2 regions of the Bacillus sp. PK6-026 genome follow, and region 2 is predicted to be linked to the other one. Evidence: predicted binding sites of a transcription regulator. Region 2 holds the regulator's gene; the other holds the start of a gene.
The links. The regulator LexA, encoded in region 2, represses DNA repair genes until DNA is damaged. The targets are predictions, from matches to a motif close to CGAACATATGTTCG.

Region 1 (11,256 bases), 1.7 Mb from region 2:
ATTTTCGACCGTCATCTCAAGCACGTCAGAAATGTTTTTACCTTTGTATGTGACCTGAAGCGTTTCACGGTTGTATCTCTTTCCGTGGCAAACCTCACAAGGAACGTATACATCGGGCAGGAAGTGCATCTCGATTTTGATAATTCCGTCGCCTTTGCAGGCTTCACAGCGCCCGCCTTTGACGTTAAAGCTGAAGCGCCCTTTTTTGTATCCTCTGACTTTCGCTTCATTCGTCTGGGCAAACACGTCACGGATGTCATCGAACACGCCGGTATATGTGGCCGGGTTTGACCTCGGCGTCCGGCCGATCGGAGACTGGTCGATGTCGATCACTTTATCGAGGTGCTCGATTCCTTTTATTTCTTTGTATTCTCCCGGTTTTGCCTTCGCCCGATGCAGCTTCTGAGCCAGCGTTTTGTGGAGAATTTCATTGACGAGCGTGCTTTTCCCTGATCCCGATACCCCGGTGACAGCTGTGAACACGCCGAGCGGAAACTTCACGGAAACATTTTTCAAGTTGTTTTCCTTTGCGCCTTTTACCTCGATAAAACGGTTGTCAGGCTTCCTTCTCTCGGCAGGAAGAGGAATGAATTTTTTCCCTGAGAGGTACTGCCCTGTCAGCGACTGATCATCGTTCATCACTTCTTCCGGTGTTCCGGCAGAGATCACTTCTCCCCCGTGTACGCCCGCGCCGGGTCCGATATCAATTAAATAGTCGGCGGCAAGCATCGTGTCCTCGTCATGCTCGACGACGATCAAGGTGTTTCCGATATCCCTCATGTTTTTGAGCGTATCAATCAGGCGGTCATTATCGCGCTGATGAAGACCGATTGACGGCTCATCAAGAATGTAGAGGACACCGGTCAGCCTTGAGCCGATTTGCGTTGCAAGCCTGATCCGCTGCGCTTCTCCTCCCGACAGAGTGCCGGCGGCACGGCTGAGCGTCAAATAGTCAAGCCCGACATTGTTCAAAAATCCAAGGCGCTCTTTAATCTCCCGCAAAATGAGGTTAGCGATCTTCATGTCTTTTTCCGAAAGTTCAAGTTCACGGAAAAATTGAAGGGCGTTAGAAACCGACATTTCGGTTATTTTGCCGATATGAAGGCCGTTTATCAGCACGGCGAGGGATTCCTTTTTCAGACGGTAGCCTTTGCATGAAGGGCACGGCTGATTGGCCATGTATTTTTCCATCAGTTCCCGAACGTAATCAGAGCTCGTTTCTTTATAGCGCCTTTCGATATTGCGGATGACGCCTTCGAACTCAATGTAGTTTTCCCGGACCTGTCCGAAGTCGTTTTCATATCTGAAATAAATCTGCTCGTCTCCGCTGCCGTAAAGGATTTTTTCAAGCTGGTGCTTCGGCAGCTCCCTGACCGGAACATCCATATCGATTCCATAATGGCTGCATACCGCTTCAAGCAGCTTCGGATAATACTGGGAGCTTTGCGGTTCCCAAGGTGCAATCGCATTCTCCTTTAGCGACAGCTCATCGTTTGGAATGACGAGCTCTACATCGACTTCCAGCTTGGACCCGAGGCCGTCGCAGCTCGGACACGCGCCGAACGGGCTGTTGAAAGAGAACATTCTCGGCTCCAGTTCACCGATTGAAAAACCGCAGTGCGGGCAGGCATGATGTTCGCTGAAAAGTAGCTCTTCCTGTCCGATCACATCGATGATCACGCGGCCTTCACCGAGGCGGAGCGCCGTTTCGAGCGAGTCTGTGAGACGGGCTGCTACCCCTTCTTTTATAACGATACGGTCGACGACAACTTCAATCGAATGCTTTTTATTCTTTTCGAGCTCGATGTCTTCTGAGAGGTCGTTCATTTCGCCGTCGATCCGGACTCTCACATAGCCTTGTTTTCTGATTTGGTCGAGCACCTTCACGTGCGAACCTTTTCTTCCCGAGACGATCGGCGCGAGCACCTGGATCTTCGTGCGCTCGGGATATTCCAAAATTCTGTCCGTCATCTGTTCGATCGTTTGCGAGGTAATTTCAATCCCGTGAACCGGACAGACCGGCTTTCCGATTCTGGCAAACAGCAGCCGGAGATAATCATAGATTTCCGTCACCGTTCCGACTGTCGACCGGGGGTTCCGGCTCGTCGTTTTCTGATCGATGCTGATCGCCGGCGACAGGCCTTCGATCGCATCGACGTCGGGTTTGTCCATCTGTCCTAAAAACTGGCGGGCATACGCGGAGAGAGACTCGACATAGCGCCGTTGCCCCTCTGCATATATCGTATCGAACGCAAGGGATGATTTCCCTGATCCCGAAAGACCTGTCAGCACGACAAGCTGGTCCCTCGGAATAGAGACATCGATATTTTTCAGGTTGTGGGCCCTTGCACCTTTCACCTCAATTCGTTTCGTTGCCATTCTCCATTCATCCTTCCGATTTTAACTCTAGGAGCAAGTCGCGAAGCTCAGCGGCACGTTCAAAGTCAAGCGCTTTTGCGGCTTCCTTCATGTCGTTTTCCATTTGAGCGATCACTTTTTCCCGCTCTTTCTTCGTCATCTTCGAAAGCTTCGGCTCCTCTTTTGCTTGATATTCTTCCTGCTCTTCAGCAGCATGAGTTGCCCGGATGACGTCCCTGATCTTTTTGTTGATCGTTTTCGGCGTAATGCCGTGTTTATCATTATAGGCCTCCTGCTGTTCGCGGCGGCGCTTCGTTTCATTGATTGCGATTTCCATTGAGTTGGTGATTTTGTCGGCATACATGATCACGCGGCCTTCGGCATTTCTGGCGGCGCGGCCGATTGTTTGGATGAGCGAACGCTCAGACCGCAAAAAGCCTTCTTTGTCTGCATCAAGGATGGCGACAAGTGAAACCTCCGGAATATCGAGTCCTTCCCTCAGCAGGTTGATGCCGATGAGAACGTCATGCTTGCCGAGGCGAAGGTCGCGGATGATCTCGATCCGCTCCAGCGTTTTAATCTCGGAATGCAGGTACGTGACCTTGATTCCGATTTCTTTCAGATAATCCGTCAAATCCTCGGACATTTTTTTCGTCAGCGTAGTGACGAGGACGCGTTCATTCCGCTCGATTCTCTGCTGGATTTCGCCGATCAGATCATCGATCTGCCCTTCAATCGGCCTTACCTCAATGATCGGATCAAGCAGCCCCGTCGGCCGGATGATCTGCTCTACCATTTCAGGCGTATGCTCAAGTTCATAAGGGCCCGGCGTAGCCGACACATACACGATGTTGTGAATGTGCTTTTCAAACTCTTCAAACCTGAGCGGACGGTTATCCAAAGCGGAAGGGAGCCTGAATCCGTGATCGACGAGAACCTGTTTCCTCGCCTGGTCTCCGTTGTACATTCCTCTGATCTGCGGCATGGTGACATGCGACTCGTCTATGACCATCAGGAAATCGTCCGGAAAGTAATCGAGCAGCGTATATGGAGTCGAACCTGCCGGACGAAGCGTCAAATGCCTTGAATAGTTTTCGATGCCCGAGCAAAAGCCCATTTCGCGCATCATTTCCAAATCGTATCTCGTCCGCTGTTCCAGACGCTGGGCTTCAAGGAGCTTGCCTTCTTCACGAAGCGCTTTAAGGCGCTCTTCCAGCTCCTCTTCAATGTTTATGATCGCTTTCTTCATCTTTTCTTCCCGCGTGACGAAGTGGGAAGCCGGGAAGATCGCGACGTGTTCCCTCTCCCCTAAAATTTCGCCTGTCAGGGCATCCACTTCCCTGATTCGTTCGATTTCGTCCCCGAAAAATTCAACCCGGATGCAGTGCTCATCCCTTGAAGCCGGGAAAATCTCGACGACATCGCCGCGCACCCTGAATGTTCCGCGCTGAAAGTCGATATCATTCCGCGCATATTGGATGTCAACGAGCTTTCTGAGCAGCTCATTTCGCTCGATTTCCATTTCCGCTCTGAGCGAGAGCACCAGTTCCCTGTATTCCTCCGGGGAACCCAAGCCGTAAATACAAGAAACACTCGCCACAATGATGACATCTTTGCGTTCAAAAAGAGCAGACGTGGCAGAGTGCCTTAATTTATCAATCTCATCGTTAATGCTGGCATCTTTTTCGATAAATGTATCAGTCTGAGGCACGTAAGCTTCAGGCTGGTAATAGTCATAATAGCTGACAAAATATTCAACTGCGTTGTTTGGGAAAAATTCCTTAAACTCGCTGTACAGCTGTCCGGCGAGCGTTTTGTTGTGGGCGATGACGAGAGTCGGTTTGTTGACTTCTTTAATCACGTTTGACATCGTAAACGTCTTTCCTGTACCAGTCGCCCCCAAAAGCGTCTGATGCTTTCTGCCTTCATTGATTCCTTTGACAAGCTGATCAATCGCTCTCGGCTGATCCCCCTGGGGCTGATAATTCGAGACTAATTCAAAGCGGTCTTTCACAAAAAAGCCTCCGTTTCTTTACGAAATCTTCCTGCTTATTATTTTAACACACCCGAAGTAAAAATACGAACTAAAGTTCGGTTTCTGTGTTTTCCCACAAAAGCCGACCCTTCCTGATCTATCAAAAAACCCCTCCTTTTTGTCATCAAAAGCAGGGCTTTACGGCAATCATTCTTACGATTTCTATGAGTCTTCCTTCTTTTCACCCGCCTTTTTCGCCGCATAGAGTGAACCGGCCACGAGCGAGACGATATCAAGTCCTACAATAAAAAAGGTTTCCGTATAACCTTTTAAATATGAAGCGAACAACAGCGCTGCGGTCAGCGCAATCCCGACGTAATGGTTATAGGTCACCCTTGTAAAAAACAAGACAAGCAAGAAAGGAAATATCAGTGCAAAAACGGCTTTTGTAAACACAAAAACCCTCCTCACGTTTCTTGATCTTATTCGATTATATTAAAGAACAAAGAAACGGACAAACATGGACACTCATTCATTTTGTCCATTATCATGCCGCGTTATTCGAATCAGACGTTAAAAGGCGAAAAAGAACGAGATTCCGGCTGCCAGGAGGTTCGGCATGGCGAAAACGGCGAGTGCGTTTGCCAGTTTGCCGTTCCACTCCCTGTGCTCCTTCGTTTCCGAATCGTGATTTCCCTTGAACCGGTCACCGCTGACAAATACGCCGGAACATAAAGCAGACAGCAGAATTGCGCCTAGTCCGGCGGATCCCGAAACTTTGAAAATCAACGTCCAATCCCCGGCCGCAGCCGAAATCAATACAGCTATCAAACAAACAAAAACACCGGCGAGAAAAGCCTTTTTCATCAATCATTCTCCTTCAATCGGTTCTATCCATCATCCTAGCGGAACGTTTTGTAAAAGACAACCAAAAAGATTCCCCAAAAGGAAAAGCAAAAGCGCCCGAAAAAGCGGCGCTTTATTAACATCAATTATTCTGTTTCTTGTGAGGCGGCTGCCTCAGCGTGCTTCATCGCCGCATCCTCTTCTTTTACAAAGATGATGCCAAGCTCATGATGCTCTCCTTCATATGAAGCTCTTTGTTCAAAACGAATTTCATTGTTTAAACCGACGACTTCAAGTTTGAAGAAAGCACGGTTCTTTTGAAGCGCTTCGTAGAAGTCCGCCGCATTTTTCACTGAAATCCCGTTAACCTTCGTGATGATTTCGCCGATCTTGAGACCAAGATCGGCTGCCGGCGTGTTCGGAATAATGCCGAGCACCACGAGCCCCTGGTCTCTCTTTGAAAAATGGAAAGGGGCGGAATTATCGTTCATCCGCTGTTTCCATGATAAAAAGGCCCTTCCTGCGATCGCCGCTCCGGCGGCAAGAGCGGCAAGCGGCGTCCACCATACGCTTCCGGCCGCGAGCAGCAGAATGATAATACCAAGCACGCTGATGCGCTTCGCTGTAATTTTAATGCTTTCAATCGGAAGCGATCCTTGAACTCTTTGGCCGAAGCCGATGAAATAAGGAATCCAGAGGAGCTCAAAGCCTCCGTTAAATGACAGAACGGGCCACCACGGAACCGATGATTCGATCGCATGTCCCGGAATGAGAATGAACAACGGCAAAAGCCAGGTTCTGCCCGCAACCTGCTGGCCGATCGGGAGCCCCCTTTTGCTCATAACGATCGCAGGGGAAGTTTTGATATGTGCCGTTTTGTAGACGAGCACTCCTTCCGCTACCAACAGAAGTCCGAGCAAGACGGCAGCAGCCGGCCAATTCGCGAGGGACAGCTGCGGAAGTAATGCGTCAAGCGCTCCGAAACCGGTGTATTCGATACATAAACCGGCGACGATGCTCACGCCAAGCGTATATGCCGCTGACAGCAGACTCTGTCTGAAAGTTAAAGCTGCGGCAACGCTGACCGCCGCTATTAAAACCAGCATACCCATCGGCAGATACAGCCCTAAGCCGAACGAAACAATGGACAGCACGAGTCCTGCCAAGAGTCCTTTGGAATATGTAAACTTAAACTCGTCATAAATATCTTCAATACGCGTATGAAACGTCTTTCTTTCACGTTTGATCCGGGCATAGCCGTAAGCAAGACTCATGATCATCATAAAATAGAAGAGCGGGTGCAGAAAAAACAATCCTGCTCCTTTTAAAAGTTCAATTAAGCTTTCTTCAACTGACAAGGGAACGTTCACCGCCTCAGCCAAGCATTTCAGGCCGCCTTAAATACGGCAGCTTTTTAACGTTGGATATTTTAGGGAAACCCAGCTTGTCTAAAGCGTCGGCACGAGGAAATGACGTGCGGCCGTTCAGGCGGGATGCCTGAGCCGTCAGCCGCAGAAACTTTCGTCATGATGCTTTAACGCCGGTGCTTTTTAAGCGCATTCGTGACGACAAATGCTGGCACCTTTAGACAAGCTGGTGCATTTTATTATTATTCTAACAAATAATAAAATGCTTGGGTATGGTAAACGTGAGGTTTATTTCTCCTGGCTCATCCAAAGCGTCACATTCGACAAAGAAAAGTCTTTCAGGTAATGATTGACTTCGACATCTAGAATATCTCCTATCAGCTGCATTGACCGCTTGATATCGGTCAGATTGATGCCGAGCCGCTTGTGGTTGTCCATCAAGTAGTTGAAATAAAGTTCCGCGCAATCCTCATTGATATCCTCCACACTTTCGACCGAAGTGTAGTTTACGAGGTATCTGCTGAACAGCATAAGCAACCCTACTGCCTTTGTAGCGGAAAACGTAACGTCTTGTGATCGAACTTTTAACTGCTCCACTAATTCATAGTATTTTTTCTCTCTCACAATACTTGCCCTTTTCAATCGTGTACCCCCATTTATTATTTATATATAAGAAAAGCGCAAGCGTCAGACGACTCCACCAACAGAGACGAAGAACGCAAACCGCGCTAACATTCTCCGCAAAAAAAATGCACACATTATAATTCTTGAAAAAGCTTTGGTTCTATTTTAAAAAGTTTTCCTTAGTTATACAACTTGCAAAAGTTACATTTTTACTGCATCTTTACATCCTTATAAAGTCTCCCATACACTTATGTTATCGGGTCAATTCTATTCATTATGAATGTTTTTTTTATGAAAAAACAAAAATTTTAGGTAAAAAGATTGAGAATTTATTTTCTGAGAATAAAAAAAGTGAGGACATCCTGTGTCCTCACTTTTTGTTAAACAGCACTTTTAATGCGGTTTGCAGCTGAAGATCGTTCTTTTCTTTCATCTTTTTCTCTTCAATCCGCAGGTTCATTGTATTTGCCGTTTTTTGGTCAATGATGCCCGTTTGTTTCAGCTTGTTTTCAGCCTGAAACGCCATGACGGCTTTTTTTGTGCCTTCACTGTAATAGCCGTCTTCCCGGCCGGGGACAAACCCGAGTCCTTTCAGCAGGTGCTGTGCCCGCTTAATTTCATTGTTGTTCATATCCGGCTTGAGAGGCTCCTTCAGCTGTACAGGCCCCACCGAGAAATATGCAGGCTGGGCGACTGGAACGGTCGGCTGAATTCCCTGCTTATGGATCCAATTCCCTTTAGGCGTCAGCCATTTATACAGCGTCAGCTTAATATTGCTTCCATCTCCCATCGGAACCGCTTGCTGGACGGTTCCCTTTCCAAAGGAAGGATCGCCCACCACGTCGTAACCCTCGGCTTCTTTTAATGCACCTGCAAGAATTTCCGACGCTGAAGCGCTGCCCTTGTCCGTAATCACGCTCACAGGATATGGTTTTTTCTCTTTTAATTTTGAGAAGTATTGTTTTTTATTTCCGTTTCTTTCGGCGATTTGTATATATGGATGATCTTTTGTCACAAAATGTTTTAAAATGTCTTCAACGCTTTGCAAGTATCCGCCCGGATTGCCTCTTACATCCAAAACGAGCCCTTTTATTCCCTTTTTCTCAAGCTTTTTCAGTTCAGCAGTAAAATCTTTTGCCGTATGTTCGGAAAAGGAAGATATTGCGATATAGCCGACAGGTTTGTCCTGTATTTTTTTAATGGAAGCAAATACCGTTTCCAGCGGAATTTCATCGCGCTTAATTGTAAATGTCAGCTGATCTTTCATGCCGGGCCGATGAACTTTCAGCGTAACCGTCGATCCCTTTTTGCCCCTGATCTTTAATACGGCGTCATTCAAATCCATTCCGGCCATGGAATCGCCGTCGATACTGATGATTTCATCGTTCGGCTTTAACCCGGCTTTCTCTGCCGGAGACTGTTTAAAAGGAGAAACGATAATGATTTTCCTGTCTTCCATTCCGATTTCTGCGCCGATTCCTTCAAAAGAGGAATCAAGGGAATCTGAAAACCGCTTTGCCGTCTGTTTATCCATATAAACCGAGTATGGGTCATTCAATGTTGAAAGCATGCCCTGTATGGCTCCTTCCAACAGCTTTTCCCTGTCGACCTGCTCTACATATTCATTTGAAATCAGGTCATATGCTTTCTCAATTTTCTCCAATTCGTTTCTGGCGGCAGCCGCTGATGCTTTTGGAATGGCATCATGAAACGGAATCGGACCGGCGCCTGTTACCAAGCCGCATAACAGGCTGAGCGCAATGATGAGCCGTGCAATCTTCTGATTCATCCTATACCTCCTCTTCTGCCTGCACTATGTTTTGTTGCTTGAAGTATTATGCGCAAAAACCGCCCGTATCATGTAATCGATTTTCCATTCACAGCAAAAAAACTGCCGGATTGCCGGCAGCTTTTGCTTATATAGTCTTCACACGCTTGATGATTTCTTCTGTCACTTCATCCGTCGTACTTGAACCGCCGATATCAGGCGTCAAGTAACCGCTTTTTAGAACGCCTTCGATCACGTCAAGCAATCTGGCACCGAGTTCTTCTTCTCCAAAATGATCAAGCATCATTTTAGCCGTCCAAATTTGGCCGATCGGGTTTGCAATTCCTTTGCCGATAATATCCGGGGCAGAGCCGTGCACAGGCTCAAACATGGACGGATATTTGCCGTTTACATTGATATTGGCGGCCGGCGCCACGCCTATACTCCCCATAATCGCCGCCCCGATATCGGTCAAAATATCACCGAATAAGTTGCTGGCAACAATGACGTCAAGCTTCTCCGGCTTCGTTACAAAAAAGGCCGACAGCGCGTCAATGTGCTGCGAATCAGCGGTAATGCCAGGGTAGTCTTTTGCCGTGTTCGCAAAGACTTCATCCCAAAAAGGCATTGAATATACGATTCCGTTCGATTTTGTTGCGCTTGTGACATGCTTTTTCCGTTTAGCCGCCAACTCAAATGCAAAGCGCATCGCCCTCTCCGCCCCTTTTCTTGAAAAAACGGCATTTTGGATGGCGATTTCATCTTCATCTCTGAAGATTCTGCCTCCGATCGAGCTGTATTCCCCTTCACTGTTTTCCCTGACGACAAGAAGATCGAAATCTTTTGGATTGGCCAGCGGAGACTTGATTCCTTGCAAATATTTCGCAGGTCTAACATTGATGACCTGTTCAAATTCGCGGCGGATTTTAATGAGCAGCCCCCATAGGGAAATATGGTCGGGGACAAGCTTGCTGTTTCCTACCGCTCCAAGGAAGATGCTGTCGAACTCTTTCAGCTGCTCCATACCGTCATCGGGCATCATTTCCCCGTGTTCCAAATAATACTCGCAGCTGTATGGAAACTCCGTAAACCGAAATGAGAGTCCTCCGTGAACATCAGAAACCGCTTTCAAAACTCGCTGTGCAGCAGGTACGACTTCTTTTCCTACTCCGTCACCGGGTATGCTGGCAATGTTGAATACTTTCATTAGATCATCCCCTATTCAAATAGTCGACTGTCGACAGATGTCACTTTCATTCTATACCTTGTGTTATTTTCTGACAAGAACAAATTTTGAAGCATCTCAATTTGAATAACAAAAAGCCGATTCGGTCCATTTCCGGACGAATCGGCTTTCATTTTTAAAGCGGTATATAATTGGCCGGGTCAACAGCATTGGATTTCGCGTTGTTCCAAAGGCCTTTATGAATTTCAAAGTGAAGATGCTGCCCGTAGGATTGGCCTGTATTTCCCATCGTTCCGATCACTTGTCCCTGTTCAACACGCTGGCCTGTCTGCACTTTAATCGAAGACATGTGAGCGTAGACCGTCTGATATGTTTGCCCGTTGATATTATGGGTAATAAACACAACATTGCCGTAGCTGGACGAGTAATGGGCGTTATAGACCGTTCCGGCGGCTGCCGCATGAATCGGAACACCTGAACCGCGCTTGGCGATATCTACGCCGAAGTGATTCCCGAGCGAACGATTTCCGAACCCGGAAGTAAATGTGCCGGAAGCAGGACGGATAAAGCCCGAGCTGCTTGGTGCCGACGGTTTAGAAGAAGAGGCTTCCGATTGGCCGCTTGAAGCCCGGCGGCTCGCTTCAGCTTCCTGCTTTTTCCGATGCGCCTCTTCAGCTTTGATCGCTTCATCCTGACGCTTTAAAATTTCTGCTTCATTTTCGAGTGAACCAAGTTCTTCATGCGCATGATCTTTATCTTGCTTCACTTTTTTCATGACGTTTGCTTTCTCTTTTTGCTGCTTGTCGAGCGTCTTTTTTAAATCTTCCAGGTCTTTGAGCGCTTTTTCAAGGCTTTCAAGATCCTTGCTCAGCTTTGTCTCCTTTTCCTCAACAAGCTGAAGATCGCGCTTTTGCTCTTCCATCAGGTCTTTATCAGCTTCGACAATTGTCGAAACCGCACCCGCACGGCTGATGAAATCCCCAAAGCTTTTCGAGCCGAGAAGCACATCTATGTATTGAACGGAACCGCCGTTTTCCTGCATGGAGCGAACCCGGTCTTTCAATATTTTATTGCGTTTCTCAATCTTTTCTTTAAGCTTTTTGATTTGCTTTTTCAGCTCTTCAATGCTTTT
Region 2 (11,256 bases):
TTTGTGCGTCAAGCGCAAGGCCAACTTCAGATCCGCTCGCAAGCAAGATCGCTTGCGGTTTTTCGTTTTGGCTTTTCGAAACGACATATCCACCTTTTTCAACGCCTTCATAAGCTGCTTCAGGAGACTGATCGATTGTCGGCAAGTTTTGACGTGTCAACACAAGCGCAGTCGGCTGACTTTTTGATTGAAGCGCCAGTTTCCAGGCTGCTGCTGTTTCATTTCCGTCTGCAGGTCTGATGACGGACAAGTTCGGCAGCGCACGAAGTGATGCCAACTGTTCAATCGGCTCATGAGTCGGTCCGTCTTCTCCGACGGCAATGCTGTCATGTGTAAACACATATGTGACAGGAAGCCCCATTAATGCAGCAAGACGGATCGCAGGTCTCAGATAGTCGGAGAAAACGAAGAACGTTCCGCCGAATACGCGAAGGCCACCGTGGAGAGCCATTCCGTTCAAAGCTGCTCCCATCGCAAATTCACGTACACCGAACCAGATATTTCTGCCGGCGTAATCTCTCGCTGAAAAATCTCCGCCGTTTTTGATTGTCGTTTTGTTGGAGCCGGCCAAGTCAGCGGATCCGCCAAAGAAGAACGGCACTTGTTGTGCGATTCCGTTTAATACTTCCCCTGAGGATGCACGCGAAGCAAGGCTGCTTCCTTTCTCATACGCAGGTACTTTCTGATCCCAACCTTCAGGAAGCTCGCCCTTCATCGCAAGTTCAAGCTCTTCGGCAAGTTCCGGGTGGGCTTTCTTGTATGCGGAGAACAGCTCGTTCCATTCCGCCTCTTTTTTCTTGCCCGCTTCTTTCACTGTTTCGTTAAAGTGTTCGTACACTTCAGAAGGGACATGAAAATCTTCTTCGTATGTCCACTCATACGCTTCCTTCGTTAATTTCGCCTCTTCTGAGCCAAGCGGAGCACCGTGAACGCCGGATGTTCCCGCGCGGTTTGGAGAGCCGAAACCGATCGTTGTTTTCACTTCAATTAATGTCGGCTGCTTTTCATTTTGTTTCGCTTTTTCGACGGCCGCCGTAATCTCGGCAATGTTATTGCCGTCTTCAACATAAAGCACTTCCCAATTCATCGCTTCAAAACGCCGCTTCACATTTTCAGAGAATGAGCGGTTTAATTCACCGTCAAGCGAAATGTCATTTGAATCATAAAGCACGATGAGACGGCCGAGTTTCAAATGTCCCGCAAGCGAAGCCGCTTCCGATGAAATTCCCTCCATCAAGTCTCCGTCACCGCAAATGCTGTATGTATAATGATCAACGACGCGATAGTCGTCACGGTTGTAAGTTTCCGCAAGGTGACGTTCAGCAAGCGCCATTCCGACAGCCATTCCGATTCCTTGGCCAAGCGGGCCTGTCGTCGCATCTACACCCGGAGTATGTCCGAATTCCGGATGTCCAGGCGTTTTGCTTCCCCATTGGCGGAAATTCTTGAGGTCTTCAATTGAAACGTCATATCCGCTTAAGTGAAGCATGCTGTACAGAAGCATTGATCCGTGTCCGGCGGACAGCACAAAACGGTCCCTGTTAAACCAATTCGGATTTTCAGGGCTGACATTCATCATTTTTGTCCAAAGCGCATAAGCCATCGGAGCAGTCCCCATCGGCATGCCGGGGTGACCGGATTTAGCTTTTTCAATCGCGTCTATGGAGAGTGTTCGTATTGTTGCGACAGATTTTAATTCAATCGTTTTCATTATGATCCCCTTCCTGTATGGACTCTACTTTCTTATCATAAATCTACCCATCGGTTTTCACAACCATTTCAGCTCAAAAGCAGTGAAAAATGACGAATCTTTGCCTTCATTTTAAATTGTAGTATATACAAAAAGGGAATACGATATCGGCGTATTCCCCAAATTAATGCAATCGGCGGTTTCTTTTTTCCTGTTTGAGCTTTTCAGGCGTCACATCATTACCTTCAGGATCAACAATCGTCACAGTTTTCAACGTGTTTTTCATAGACGCGCGGACGCCTTGAAGATATTCCTGGCGAAGCTTCTGCTGTTCTGCTTTTTCTTCGTCTGTTAAAGATCCGCTCTTTGCTTTTTTGGCAAGCTCGTTAATTCTGGCTATTTTTTCATTAGAAATCATAAGATACTCCTTTGATTCGGTATATATCCATCATACTACTAAATCCGCTTTCGTTTGACAACAGATTAGTCTGCAAGGCCGTCCTTATACTCCTGGTAGCGACGGTGAACGGTTGCTTTTGAAATGCTGTATCCGAACCCTCTCAACACGGCTGCAATCTCCGCAAACGTCAGCTTGTTCTCCCTGAGCCTGACGATTTCTGAAAGAGGCGCTTCGATCCGCTCTCTCCCGCCGCCTTCATTGCGGTGTTTCAGATTCCTCTCCGGGCGGTAGCCGTTTTCGACCGCCTTCTTCATTCCCCGCTTAATCTTCAGGTTATGTATTTTCCGCTGGTATTCTTCGACAACGCCGACAATCTCCAAAACCATCGAATCCGCTTCGGAAAGCTCAAGCTTTCCCCGGTGAGCCAGCGTGTAGATTTGAACGCCTTCTTTATATAAACAGTGAAGAAGGGCAATTTTGGCATTCCCTCTTCCAAGCCGCGTATCATCCTGTATTAAAACCGCGTCAATGTCTGATGTTTTGATTTCCTCGAGCAGATCGAAGACGCCGTCGCGGTCCATCTCATATCCGCTCGCCTGTTCGGAAATGACGTTCACGACGTTCATCCCGTGCTCAGCGGCAAGCGACTGGAGCTCTTCAGCCTGCCGTTTTAATGAGGTTTCCTGCTGCTCCTTCGCAGTGCTTACCCTGGTGTAAATAATCGCATTCATGGAAATCCCCTCAATCATTTATTCTACAACTGCAAGCTGATATTGATCGGAGTGCTGTTTGGCTACCGGCAGGACCAAAACATCGCCCGGTTTAATAACGGATGTCGGCAGATTGTTTTTATCGGCGACCCATTCGATGAATTTTTGTTTGTCAGCGGGTTTTCCGCCTTTGATCCGGTCGGCCAGCTCCCACAATGTATCGCCTTCCTGCACTTCTATTTTAACATATTGCTTTCTTTCTTCGATTTTACCGGCAAAAGACACAAACAGAATACAGCAGCTGATCACAGCAGTAAACAGACTGACAAAAATCAATGATTCTCTTTTCATATCCATCACCCCAGAATGTTTGTTCGGTTTTATGATTTCAGTATACATACGAACAAATGTTTCTGTCAATCGTTTTTTTCGAACCTATGTTTGTACTCAAAGGAAAAACATGCTATAATCTAGCTAAAATCGACGTTTTGAGGTGCAAAAAATGACGAAGCTATCAAAAAGACAACTTGATATTTTGCGTTTCATTAAAGAAGAAGTGAAACGCAAAGGCTATCCGCCTTCCGTCAGGGAGATCGGAGAAGCGGTCGGCCTGGCGTCAAGTTCAACGGTCCACGGCCACTTGGCAAGGCTTGAAACGAAGGGATTGATCAGAAGGGATCCGACGAAGCCGAGAGCGATCGAAATTCTCGATACAGAGGAAGAAATTCACATTCCGAAAAACCAGGTTGTCAATGTCCCGGTCATCGGAAAGGTGACGGCCGGTACGCCGATTACCGCAGTCGAAAACATTGAGGAATACTTTCCACTTCCAGACCGCCTGGCGCCGCCGGATGAGCATGTCTTTATGCTGGAGATCATGGGCGAAAGCATGATCGATGCCGGAATTCTTGATCAGGATTATGTGATAGTCAAACAGCAGAACACCGCAAACAACGGAGATATCGTCGTTGCGATGACCGAAGACGACGAAGCGACTGTTAAGCGGTTTTTCAAGGAAGAAACCCATATCCGCCTTCAGCCGGAAAACCCGACGATGGAACCGATCATCCTCCAGAATGTGACGATTCTCGGAAAAGTCATTGGCGTATTCCGCACGGTTCATTAAAAAACGGACTCATCAGCAAAACCGCCGGTCGGCGGTTTTTTTTACACGAAAAAACAGGCTCACATCCATACGGAAATGAAGGATGCGAGCCTGAAACAGAGGGATTGATCATATGCTTACATTACCATTATCCCCCAAACGAGTTTTCCTGTCAACAAAAATGTTTCCTAGAGGAAACATTTTTCGTTGTCTCCCTATTATCGAACGATAAACAAAATTCTCGTCCCGTCAGCGTAACCGCTCAGCCTGTTCCCGACCCAGGAGCCGGCTCCGCGGTTATCCGATGAGCTGACATATCTGACCGACGCTCCTTTTCCCCCTTCTTCACACATGGCCATCGGCCATTCGTCACGGTCAAAGCCCGGCTTAGTCGGAATCCCCTTTAATGATTCCTGACGGCGCTTATCCGCTCCAGATCTTTCAATTGTGCAGACATCTGAATGGCCCGCTTTGATCGCATCGCTTATATGAGCACCGGTTTCAGGATAGCGCGATGCCGGAAAATACAATACGTCATCATACCTTGCAACGCCTTCGGCATGCTGAGGAGAATATGCAGCCCCTCCCGAAAGCCCAAGCAGCACCAATGCGGAAAACAGCAGATGAATCGCCCATTTTTTGATCATGACAAAAACAACCTCCTCTTGTATATGCTGGTGTCACTAACAGATTAAGAGAGAATTGTTTTTGCTTTTCGGGCTCTTTGTGAAAAAGACGTTTAGATTGTGTAAATAAACGTAAGTTAAATACTCGGGTCATACCCGTGAAAAACTGCATGTACTTTTTGCGTCCGCTCTAAACGTATACACGGCTGCCGTCAGGAAACATGCGGCTGCCGGATAGCAAATTTTTTCATCGTTGTATTTTTTAAAAATGATTCATTCACACAACAAAAAAACAGGCGGAAAATCCGCCTGTTTATACGGCAACTTCAAATGTCAGCTTGTCGCCGTGCTTATAGTCAATTAATTTAAAATCATCGATTGTAAAGTCATAAAAGTTTTTGATGTCCGGGTTGATCCACAGCTTCGGCGCTTCATATTGCTCGCGTTTCATCTGAATGTTTAAATTATCGATGTGACGGGTATAGATGTGACAGTCGCCGATATTGAAGATGTATTCGCCCAGCTCATAACCGAGGACTTGGGCGATCATGCGCTGCAAGACGTTATATTGGAACACATTGAACGGGTTGCCAAGCGCCATGTCATTGCTTCTCGCTCTTACTTCCAAAGAGAGCTTTCCTTCTTTCACATACCATTGCGTCTCATAGACGCAGGGCGTCAAAGCCATGCCGTCCAAGTCATCGGGATTCCACAGCATGGTCAAATGCCTGCGTGAAGACGGATTATGCTTTAACTGATGGAGCAAATAATCCACTTGATCGGCTTTCTGCCCGTTAACCGTTCTGTTTTTCTTCGCTAATTGATAGCCGTAGGCTGCTCCGATTGTGCCGTCTTCAAGCCGCCATTGATCCCAAATACGAACCCCCATATCGTTCAGAACTTGGACATCATTGGATTTCAGCTGCCAGATCCAAAGCAGCTCTTTGATGGCCGTTTTCCACGCCACCTTCTTCGTCGTCAAAATCGGCACTTCCGAATTGTCAAACCGCATTTTTTCGCTCATGATGCTCAGCGTATGAGCCGGCGTTCCGTCTGAATCCCACTTCGTCCGGACCTGATATTCTTCATCGGAGATCCCTGATTCAATAATTTTTTGAATGATTGCATTGTATTGCTGGTCATAATGGCTCATCTTATCCTCTCCTCTTTCCACATGATATGTATAAAATGAGTTTTTTTCAAGATTTAAGATCATGCGCGGGTTTGATAAATCTCCAACGCTTTCTTGATAACATTTTTATCGTATCCGGTGACATCATGGATTTTCTCAGTCCAGCCTTCGATTGTGTCCGGCTTCGCTTCTCTGTATAATCCTTTGCTCGTGCTAAGATATATGTCCCAGCCGCTGAATTCCCAATGCGCGATTTCATGTTGAAACGGAATTCTGCATTCCAGTAATGGCGCAGGCTTCAATGCCGCTTGCGAGCATTCAGCTGCCTCCCAAAAAACGGACATGTCAACAGGCTCTGTAGAGTAGACTTGAGTTGACACCTTTCCGTTCGGCCGATGGTAAAGTACCTTAACTCCGCCGGTTGTCGGCTTGACTTGAATTTGTGCTGCCGGGAAAAAACCGTCCAGCTTTTCACTGGTATAATCTTCACATTCGCAGTCGATCAGAATCGGCTGCAGCCATTGATCTCCCAGATCACATAAAAAGCGCCGTCCTCTTTCATCAAGCGCGATGACTGCGGCATGCGCGCGTTCTGTTTTGAACGAACGGCCGATCGGAAAAGCTTCCACTCCGTCTTTTGTAAACTCGTCCAGCAGCCAAATCGAAAGGTCAAAGCAATTGCCGGCAATGCCGTACTCTTGGTGGTGTTCCTTCATCATTGAGACGTTCCGCTGTTTCTGATCCCCTCCCTGATGATAAAACCATGCCTTTGTCAGCGTTTCCATCGGAAAAGCGTCGAATCTTCTCCACGTACGGAGAATGGCATCCGGAGCAAACATCATCTTCCCCCCTGTCCAGAAGCGATTGTTAACACTATTATATACGGGCGACCGAGACGAAAAAAATCCCTTAGCAAGGGATTTTTTCGTTTTATTTTCCTTTCTCATCAGTCGGAATCTGGATCAGGGAATTCGATCCTGTCGCTTTAGGCATTTTTCCGTCCCATTTTTGGATCCATTGATACTTGATCATTTCATCTGACATCGATTTTTTAATAATTTCATTATACTCGGCAATACCTTGGGCTTCGATCTTTTTCTTTTTCGCTTCCGCTTCGGCGATCTTCAGCTCTGTCTGCGTTCTTTCCAGTTCCTGCGAAGACTTCACGCGCGCGTCAATCGCTTCCTGGGTCGCTTTATCAGGCTTTGGCACACCGAGTGTTAAATCGTCAATGACAAAGCCGAGCCCCTTCATATCATCTGCAAATGTTTTTTGGATTTCTGCGGCGGCATCAGATGATTTTTGTCCGTATGTATCAATGACGGAGTATTTGGAAATCGACTTTCTTGCAGCGTCCCACAGCCTTGTTTTCAAGTAGCTGTTTTCGATTGATTCAATATCGACCGCTCCGAATTTATTAAACAATTCTACGACTTTATCAGGCTGAACGACATAGTTGTAGGCGATGTCCATTGAGATGTTTTTGCCGTCAGAAGTAGCCACTTGAATATCCTGATTGTTTACAGTCTGCATCCGCACCGGATATCTTGTGACTTTGTCAAACAGTCCGACTAAATGCCAGCCTTGATCAAGCGTTTCCGATTTCACCCCGCCATTCGGGGAATAAACGACGCCGACATATCCGTTCGGAATTTTCTCGATGAACAAGGAAGCTGTGAATCCTCCGATAATTAAAGCAACAGCGACAATGATTCCGCCGAGCAGCGTTTTGTTTTTATTCTTCTTTGGTTGTTTTTCATTCATCTTTGTCATCCTCCAGCGTTTTCTTTATTTTGCTCGCCCCGCTTCCGACTTTTTTAAAAAGCGGGCTTAACATAAGCCATACGCCAAACCCTATAATGGATAGCAATATGATCGAACCAATCATGACTTTCACTTTTGTTTCACCTCTTTTGCATTTGTTGATTGATCGTATGACTAAATAAAATCATTTCACTTATGTTTACGTTCATATGAACTTAAAGTTTCATTTTTTTAAAATGTAATAGAAAAAATTTTATCATTGCAATTGCGAAATCAATGGCATCGTTAAAGGATATGTCGGATATCTTACTCTTTATGCCGCGTATATCATGGTGTGTTCGCAGTCAAATGAAGACGAAGCGGCATGCCGAACCAACTATCAGCTGGGCACATACTAAAAAAAGAGCCAAATGATTGGCTCTTTTAAAAATATTAAATTCAATTATTGTTGATTGCCCTTTTTAACCCATTCAGCTACTGTCACTGTGCGTTTAGCTTGATGTTTCACTGCAGCTTCCACGTCTTCAATCATCTTCCCGTTTTGATCGACTGTAACACTCGTTCCATATGGATTTCCGCCAGCCCCGAAGAGGACAGGATCAGTGTATCCCGGAGAAGCAATAATAGCTCCCCAGTGCATCATTGAAGTATATAAGGACAAGATTGTTGCTTCTTGACCACCATGTGGATTTTGAGCGGAGGACATTGCGCTTACAACCTTATTTACTGTCTTTCCGTTTGCCCAAAGTCCGCCTTGTGTATCAAGAAACTGTTTCATTTGGGATGCCATATTGCCAAAGCGTGTTGGTGTACTGAATATAATAGCATCTGCCCACTCTATATCTTCTGAGGATACGACTGGAATGTCCTTTGTTGCATCAACAGTGGATTTCCACACTTCATTTCCCTCAATGGCTGATTGCGGAGCCAATTCTTGTACTTTTAAAACTTTGACCTCAGCACCTGCTTCTTCTGCACCTTCTGCAGCCCATTTGGCTAATTGATAGTTTGTTCCGCCCATACTATAAAAAACTACAGCTAATTTTACATTTGACATATGATCCAGCTCCTTTGATTTTCTAAATAGTTTGTCTAAAAATCCCATGTTTTAACACCTGCTTTTTTGTTTTCTTTTCGGCAAACCTTTTAAGAACCACCCCCTTGAAGTGTTTCGCTGCCATTATTATTCCTTGCTAGAATAAACTTAAAACATTTCAATTTAATGAATCTCAACTTCAAGATATTATGGATGGTTATATTACTTCGGTCTTTTTCTGGTGAAGATTTCGCCAATCTTTGCGTAATCATGCCCGGCTAAACGACTGATGGCGCCGAGGCCTCTTGGATCGATTTTTCCATTTTCATAGATGCCGCTTTCGATATGATATTGAACGACTCTGCCTATCATAAAATCGCATCCGTCAGAGTGCTTATCTCCCAACTCTAATGAATACTCCAGAACACATTCCATACGCACTTTTGCTTCTATCACGCCCGGCACCGAGACTTTCATACTTTCAACGGGGGTTAACTCCGCTAACTGAACTTCACTTTGACTTGGTGGTAGGCTGGCGGCCGTTAAATTCATTTTTTCAACATTTTGTTCATCAACGATATGGACCACAAATTCTTTGCTGTTCAAAATGTTTCTCGCTGTATCCTTTTGGCTCCCTTCAAAACGTTGAATAGAAAGGGAGATCATCGGAGGATTTGAAGATACAATATTAAAGTAGCTAAAAGGAGCTCCGTTTAAGACGCCCTCTTCTGATAAACTTGTAACAAATGCAACCGGTCTCGGTATAATACTCCCGATTAAAAACTTGTAGTTCTCTCTTTCTGTTTTTGTATTGGGATCAATGGACAGCATCGAATCACTTCCTTACAAAAATTAATCCAGCGCCTTCACTGTTACAGGAATTAATCTTCTTTCTAACTGCTCTCTGTAGTGTTCATACTGGGCCGGCAGCATTAACTGTTCTCCCATTGTTTCATACGATTCATCATGGGCGAATCCTGGTGGATCTGTTGCAATTTCAAATAAGATTTCCCCGTGTTCTCTGAAATAAATCGCGTTAAAATAATTTCTGTCTTGCACAGGTGTAACACGGTATCCGTTTTCCGCAACATATTTTTGCCATTCCAATTGATCATTGTCATCAATGGCTCTCCAGGCAATATGGTGAACTGTACCCGTCCCCATTTGTCCGCTTCCTATAGTTGTTAATTTCAAATCAATTATATTTCCTATGTCACCAGCAGAACGAAAACGTACAAAATCTCCTTCTTCTCCAACTTTTTCAAGTCCCATGACCTTTTCTAATAATTCAGCCGTTTTTTCGGGTTGTTTGGATAACAGTGTTGCTCCGCCAAATCCTTTGATTGCATTGTCCGGTGTTATTTCCCCTACTTTCCAGCTGTTCTTTTCCCCTTGTTCTCTTTCGACAATTTCCAGATGAAGACCATGAGGATCATCGAACTCCAAGTATTCCTCTCCAAAACGGTTCATTTTTGTATAAGGCACATTGAATTTTGCTAATCTATTTTCCCAAAAAGCCATTGCACCTTTAGGAACGACGTAAGAAGTCACTCCCACTTGACCATCTCCAATGACTCCTCGACGGGCACCTGCCCAAGGAAAGAATGTAATAATCGTTCCCGGTTTCCCGCCTTCATTGCCAAAATAGAGGTGGTATGTTCCCGGATCATCAAAATTAACGGTTTTTTTCACTAAACGTAAACCAAGAACGCCAGCGTAAAAATCCACGTTCTCTTGCGGATGGCCGACAATCGCTGTAATGTGATGGATTCCGCTTGTTTTCTTTTTCATTCCACTTCACTCCTCTTTCATGAAACATAGCTTTATGATGAGAAATACGTTACAAATTCATTTACAGGTTTTCTAAATCCCCGTGGTTTTTCTGCTTTTTATTTTTTCCTTCCCGAGGGTGATCATCATGACAACTTCATATTGTTCACTTATATTCAACACCTCTTTAACCTTTAGATGAGCCCAGGATCTTGTTATGTCATGAAGCTCATGTTCAGAAATAGAATACCCAGTTCAATATTTATTTCTCATTATCATGAATTCATATATTTCGAATTCGAGATATTATCATAAAAAAATTTACATGCTTTGGGCATGGAAGCCAAGTTTTTTTAACTTTTCAATTAGAACTTCTTTTTCTTTTATGTCTAAGCCGCCGAAAATGCCTTTCATAGCTGTTTTATGTTTTGGAAAAAGATTGTTCATCAGTGCAGTTCCTTCATTCGTTAAAGCAGCGTATGTTATACGGCGATCTTTAGGACAAGGCCTTCTCTCTATTAACTTTTTCTTCTCCAACTTATCTACAACATAGGTAATGCTGCTGCTTGCGATTAATACTTTTTCGCCTATTTTTTGGATCGGCTGATCGCCTTTACTATAGACTAATTCTAGAACAGCAAACTCAGTTGGGTTTAGTCCTAAACATTTAATATCCTCTTCCACACGCTTTTTAATCGATTGCAGTGCACGAGACAACACAATAAATGCCTTTAAAGACAACTCCTCTTCGTATCTCTCCATTTCCTGACTGCCCACGGTATTCATCCTTTTTAATTATCTCGAATTCGAGATAATTGTATAATAACGATTTGCTGTTGTCAACTTTTTAAAACGGGTTTAAAACGGGTTATTATTATTACGAGTTAAAACCGATGAGACAGAATTGTTAAACGGGTGCAGTTGATTTGGGCGTACCATTGACCAAGCAGGATTCGGATCTAACACAAAAAACCGCCGACTCAAGGTCGGCAGCGCCGGCTGTTTCAGAAGTCTTGTCATACA

Region 1: a site for LexA is predicted at 4,439-4,452, ahead of uvrB (excinuclease ABC subunit UvrB). Genes of this name have one in related genera too.

What each region holds. Positions count from the first base shown of each region.
Region 1 covers NZ_CP096418.1:3,729,711-3,740,966, forward strand. The annotation lists gene uvrA (excinuclease ABC subunit UvrA) at 1-2,379, opposite strand, end outside; gene uvrB (excinuclease ABC subunit UvrB) at 2,387-4,372, opposite strand; gene M1D59_RS19080 (CsbA family protein) at 4,556-4,789, opposite strand; gene M1D59_RS19085 (DUF5316 domain-containing protein) at 4,907-5,200, opposite strand; gene M1D59_RS19090 (PDZ domain-containing protein) at 5,326-6,561, opposite strand; gene swrA (swarming motility protein SwrAA) at 6,835-7,188, opposite strand; gene ctpB (carboxy-terminal processing protease CtpB) at 7,541-8,959, opposite strand; gene M1D59_RS19105 (tartrate dehydrogenase) at 9,087-10,145, opposite strand; gene M1D59_RS19110 (murein hydrolase activator EnvC family protein) at 10,300-11,256, opposite strand, start outside.
Region 2 covers NZ_CP096418.1:2,002,516-2,013,771, reverse strand. The annotation lists gene tkt (transketolase) at 1-1,711, opposite strand, end outside; gene M1D59_RS10425 (DUF896 domain-containing protein) at 1,875-2,108, opposite strand; gene M1D59_RS10420 (YneB family resolvase-like protein) at 2,174-2,821, opposite strand; gene yneA (cell division suppressor protein YneA) at 2,840-3,151, opposite strand; gene lexA (transcriptional repressor LexA) at 3,303-3,926, shown strand; gene M1D59_RS10405 (NucA/NucB deoxyribonuclease domain-containing protein) at 4,124-4,552, opposite strand; gene M1D59_RS10400 (thymidylate synthase) at 4,845-5,684, opposite strand; gene M1D59_RS10395 (hypothetical protein) at 5,744-6,505, opposite strand; gene M1D59_RS10390 (prohibitin family protein) at 6,594-7,427, opposite strand; gene M1D59_RS10385 (hypothetical protein) at 7,420-7,560, opposite strand; gene wrbA (NAD(P)H:quinone oxidoreductase) at 7,870-8,484, opposite strand; gene M1D59_RS10375 (flavin reductase family protein) at 8,686-9,294, opposite strand; gene M1D59_RS10370 (ring-cleaving dioxygenase) at 9,316-10,254, opposite strand; partial or broken gene M1D59_RS10365 (nitroreductase family protein) at 10,287-10,425, opposite strand; gene M1D59_RS10360 (MarR family winged helix-turn-helix transcriptional regulator) at 10,555-11,010, opposite strand; gene M1D59_RS10355 (TetR/AcrR family transcriptional regulator) at 11,250-11,256, opposite strand, start outside.